One region of the Sporosarcina sp. USHLN248 genome, then DNA from elsewhere that is predicted to be linked to it. Evidence: a T-box and tRNA genes for the amino acid it is inferred to sense, from the RefSeq annotation. Region 1 holds a T-box; the other holds one or more tRNA genes.

The links. A T-box is a leader RNA that pairs with one kind of tRNA and senses whether it is charged. The one in region 1 lies ahead of tyrS (tyrosine--tRNA ligase), so its partner is inferred to be a tRNA-Tyr.
Region 2: it has a tRNA-Tyr gene. The T-box ahead of tyrS (tyrosine--tRNA ligase) is inferred to sense a tRNA for this amino acid. The anticodon was not compared.

Annotation. Positions count from the first base shown of each region.
Region 1 covers NZ_JBBCZC010000039.1:24,906-27,134, reverse strand. The annotation lists gene tyrS (tyrosine--tRNA ligase) at 1-1,167, opposite strand, end outside; T-box leader at 1,219-1,428, opposite strand; gene WFH04_RS14515 (transglycosylase domain-containing protein) at 1,589-2,229, shown strand, end outside.
Region 2 covers NZ_JBBCZC010000020.1:453-2,681, reverse strand. The annotation lists gene WFH04_RS09735 (B3/B4 domain-containing protein) at 1-382, shown strand, start outside; tRNA gene WFH04_RS09730 (tRNA-Leu) at 536-616, opposite strand; tRNA gene WFH04_RS09725 (tRNA-Cys) at 653-726, opposite strand; tRNA gene WFH04_RS09720 (tRNA-Gly) at 737-811, opposite strand; tRNA gene WFH04_RS09715 (tRNA-Gln) at 816-887, opposite strand; tRNA gene WFH04_RS09710 (tRNA-His) at 898-973, opposite strand; tRNA gene WFH04_RS09705 (tRNA-His) at 1,007-1,082, opposite strand; tRNA gene WFH04_RS09700 (tRNA-Trp) at 1,107-1,180, opposite strand; tRNA gene WFH04_RS09695 (tRNA-Tyr) at 1,188-1,272, opposite strand; tRNA gene WFH04_RS09690 (tRNA-Thr) at 1,280-1,355, opposite strand; tRNA gene WFH04_RS09685 (tRNA-Phe) at 1,369-1,444, opposite strand; tRNA gene WFH04_RS09680 (tRNA-Asp) at 1,453-1,528, opposite strand; tRNA gene WFH04_RS09675 (tRNA-Met) at 1,532-1,606, opposite strand; tRNA gene WFH04_RS09670 (tRNA-Val) at 1,740-1,815, opposite strand; tRNA gene WFH04_RS09665 (tRNA-Glu) at 2,026-2,100, opposite strand; tRNA gene WFH04_RS09660 (tRNA-Ser) at 2,128-2,218, opposite strand; tRNA gene WFH04_RS09655 (tRNA-Asn) at 2,222-2,229, opposite strand, start outside.

The sequences.
Region 1 (2,229 bases):
CGTCACTTTTTCGCCATTCAATGAAATGGCGCCATTTGTTACGTCCTCACGCGCTTGGCGTTTTGACGGGGATACACCAGCTTCTACAATAAAATCAACGATATTTTTATCCGCTTTTTCCATCTCGAACGTCGGTACATCTTTGAAAGCATCTTTCATTTCCGCTACGGTCAACAATTTTAAATCACCGCTGAATAACGCTTTAGAAATTCGAATTGCCTGATCTAAAGCTTCTTGCCCGTGGATTAATCTTGTCATTTCCTCCGCCAATGCATGCTGCGCTTTCCGTAAATGCGGCTCTTCTTGTACGGATCTTTCCAAAGCTTCAATTTCCTCGCGGCTCATAAACGTGAAGATTTTTAAGTATTTAATAACGTCTGCGTCTGCAGTATTAATCCAGAATTGATAAAACTCATAGGGCGATGTCTTCTTCGGATCAAGCCATACTGAACCTCCTGCAGTCTTTCCGAATTTCGTTCCATCAGCTTTTGTAACGAGTGGTATTGTAATGCCGAAAGCTTTTGCATTCTCATCATGCGTTTTACGGATAAATTCAAGCCCTGTTGTAATATTGCCCCATTGATCTGATCCGCCGACCTGTACACGGCAATTGTAGTTGTCATACAAGTGATTGAAATCTGCACCTTGAATGAGCATATAAGAAAACTCCGTGAAAGAGATTCCTGTCTCCAGACGGGATGCAACATTTTCTTTCGCTAACATGTAGTTGACGCTTAACAATTTTCCGTAGTCCCGAAGAAAATCGATCGCACTCATGTCACCGAACCAATCTTTATTGTCGACTAAGAGCGCCCCGTTTTCATTGCCAAAATCAAAAATCTTCTCCAATTGCTTGCGGATGCCCGCAATGTTATTTGCAATTTGCTCATCCGAAAGAAGCTGACGCTCATCTGCACGGAATGACGGATCGCCGATCATTCCCGTAGCTCCCCCTACAAGCACGATCGGGCGATGGCCGTGTTTCTGGAATCTGCGCAATGTCAAAAATGGAACAATATGACCGATATGCAAGCTGTCCGCTGTCGGATCTGTACCACAATATAATGAAATCTTTTCTTCATTCAACAGATTCGTAAGACCTTCTTCATCAGTCTGCTGGTAAAGAAGACCTCTCCATTCCAAGTCCTCCAATAATTCGTTCGCCAATTGAAACCCCTCCTTAAATATAAAAAAGCCCCTACACGATTCAAAGAATCATGCAGGGACGTTAAACACATTGTCAATTAACGCGGTACCACCCGGCTTGAGGCATTTACAATAAACCTCCGCTTCAAACACAATAACGCCTGCGTACGCGTCCGCATTCCAAAGCTGTAATTCGTAAACGATATACCGGACAGCTTTCACCAACCGCTGCCTCTCTAAACGGATCTATCGTCACTACTCCGACTTTTTCATCATGCGAAAAAAATATATATCCCTTATTGTAGTATAAAATAGGTCATTGTCAAACATAATCTATGGCATTCTAAAAAATATGCTATAATAGGAAAGATTTTAGGGGGGAAAAGACTTGAGTGAAAAAAGGAGAAACCGGATCGACCTCATAGAAGAAAAATTTGAATCAATGAAAAAGAAAAGATGGGCAAAAGGCGTCCGCATTACATCTGGCGTCATTTGGAACCTCTTTTTGCTCTTTTTAGTATTTGGCATTACTCTTAGCGTTTTCGCTGCTTCTGTCGGTGCTGGTTATTTCGCTTCTCTCGTAGCAAAGGAACCTCTACGACCGAAAGCTGAAATGCGCGATGCTATTTTCAATTACGAAGAAACTTCTGAAATATTTTTTGCCGACAATATATATCTTGGTAAAGTGAGCTCAGACATCGAACGAAAAGAGACAACATTGGATAAAGTGTCGCCTTACGTCATAGATGCAGTATTAGCAACTGAAGATGAGTATTTTGAAACGCATAACGGAATTGTGCCGAAAGCTATTTTCCGAGGACTTTTTCAAGACGTCACCAACTCCTCAAGCCAAACAGGTGGCTCTACGCTTACACAGCAGTTGATCAAAAACCAAATTTTGACGAATGAAGTATCCTATGAACGAAAAGCGAAAGAGATATTACTAGCCATTAGACTTGAACACTTTATGAACAAAGATGAAATTTTAGAGGCCTATTTAAATATTATTCCATATGGTAGAAATGCCCAAGGTCAAAATATTGCCGGCATCGAAACTGCTGCGGAAGGTATTTTTGGTATAAA
Region 2 (2,229 bases), on a different contig from region 1:
TTCTCTGCAATACGAAATTCCAGCAGGTATTTACGATCTACATAAAATTGTAGGGAATATCCGACTGGACAGAGGTAGCGAAGAGGATGGATATGATGGTCTTAACGGCCGCTTCAACTCGCTTCAGAATATTTTGGTACTAAAAGATGATTACAGCCCATTCGGCAGCCCTTTCGTCGATTCGGTCCGTACAGCGGTTACTGAAGAAACGACCGATGCACTGCACATATTCTTCATTCGTCCGTTAATGGAAGCTGAAGAAGCATATAAGCTAACAGAAGCATGCGGGAATATGTTCACTAGCATTAGCGGAGGCGATGTTACCTCCTATGTCTTACATAAAGGACAAGCAGCGATTGAGATAGACGATAGTATTGAATAATTGTTTTCTCAAAAAACGATGTGTATCCAATCTCAGGTCTCTAAGGAAAAAGCCCTTGCAACCTTGCTGCAAGGGCTTTTCAGATCCAAATAGTAAATAGAGAGAAGCTATGAAAATGAAAAAGCACAACATCTGTTGTGCTTTTTCCGTGGATACCCGAGGCCGGACTTGAACCGGCACGCCTCGCGGCATCGCATTTTGAGTGCGACGTGTCTGCCATTCCACCACTCGGGCATATAATGATAATATCCAACAGCGTACATAAAATACTGGAGGCGGCAACCGGAATCGAACCGGTGGTAAGGGTGTTGCAGACCCGTGCCTTACCGCTTGGCTATGCCGCCGTAGAAAAAGTGGAGCGGAAGACGGGATTCGAACCCGCGACCCCGACCTTGGCAAGGTCGTATTCTACCACTGAACTACTTCCGCGAAACTGGGGTAGCTGGATTCGAACCAACGAATGACGGAGTCAAAGTCCGTTGCCTTACCGCTTGGCTATACCCCAAAGCTTTAAATGGGGCGACTGAAGGGAATCGAACCCTCGAATGTCGGAACCACAATCCGATGCGTTAACCACTTCGCCACAATCGCCATAATATTAGTATTTATGTTTGACTGCATGGATGGGGCGGCTGAAGGGAATCGAACCCTCGAATGTCGGAACCACAATCCGATGCGTTAACCACTTCGCCACAACCGCCATAATATTGAGTTGCAACTGTAATGGCAGGGGCAGTAGGAATCGAACCCACACCAAAGGTTTTGGAGACCTCTATTCTACCGTTAAACTATGCCCCTGTAAAGATGGTGGTGGGGGACGGATTCGAACCGCCGAACCCGGAGGGAGCGGATTTACAGTCCGCCGCGTTTAGCCACTTCGCTACCCCACCAAGAGCATGGTGCCGGCGAAAGGACTTGAACCCTCAACCTACTGATTACAAGTCAGTTGCTCTACCAGTTGAGCTACACCGGCACGGTGATAAATATGGTGGCTCAGGACGGAATCGAACCGCCGACACAAGGATTTTCAGTCCTTTGCTCTACCGACTGAGCTACTGAGCCACATATAATGGCGGTCCCGACCGGGATCGAACCGGCGATCTCCTGCGTGACAGGCAGGCATGTTAACCGCTACACCACGGGACCTTTTGGTTGCGGGGGCAGGATTTGAACCTGCGACCTTCGGGTTATGAGCCCGACGAGCTACCACTGCTCCACCCCGCGATAATAATAGTTGTAAGACTTTTAAATCCTACGCATCCAGCTGTTTATGGGAGTTAGTTGAAATTTCCTTTTAGTAAATTTCACAAATCACATTCTGCGTTATGAGATTTGCTCCACCCCGCGATAATAATTATGGTGGAGGATGACGGGTTCGAACCGCCGACCCCCTGCTTGTAAGGCAGGTGCTCTCCCAGCTGAGCTAATCCTCCGGGTTAAAATTGCGATAAGCTTCGCATTACTGCGTCAGCTTCATTCACTCAATCAGTCACGTACCGTTGTACGCTCCTTCTTTCACTCAATCGCTTCCTTGTTCTACTCGCTTCTCCCAATTTTAACGGGAGTGCGATAAGCTTCGCATTACTGCGTCAGCTTCATTCGCTCAATCAGTCACGTACTGTTGTACGAGTCTTTAAATAGAATGGTGACCCCTACGGGATTCGAACCCGTGTTACCGCCGTGAAAGGGCGGTGTCTTAACCGCTTGACCAAGGGGCCATATGTATATTATCTATTGTATAAATCTGGCGGAGAGCAAGGGATTTGAACCCTTGATACGCGGTTAGCGTATACACGATTTCCAATCGTGCTCCTTCGGCCACTCGGACAGCTCTCCATTTGGCTCCG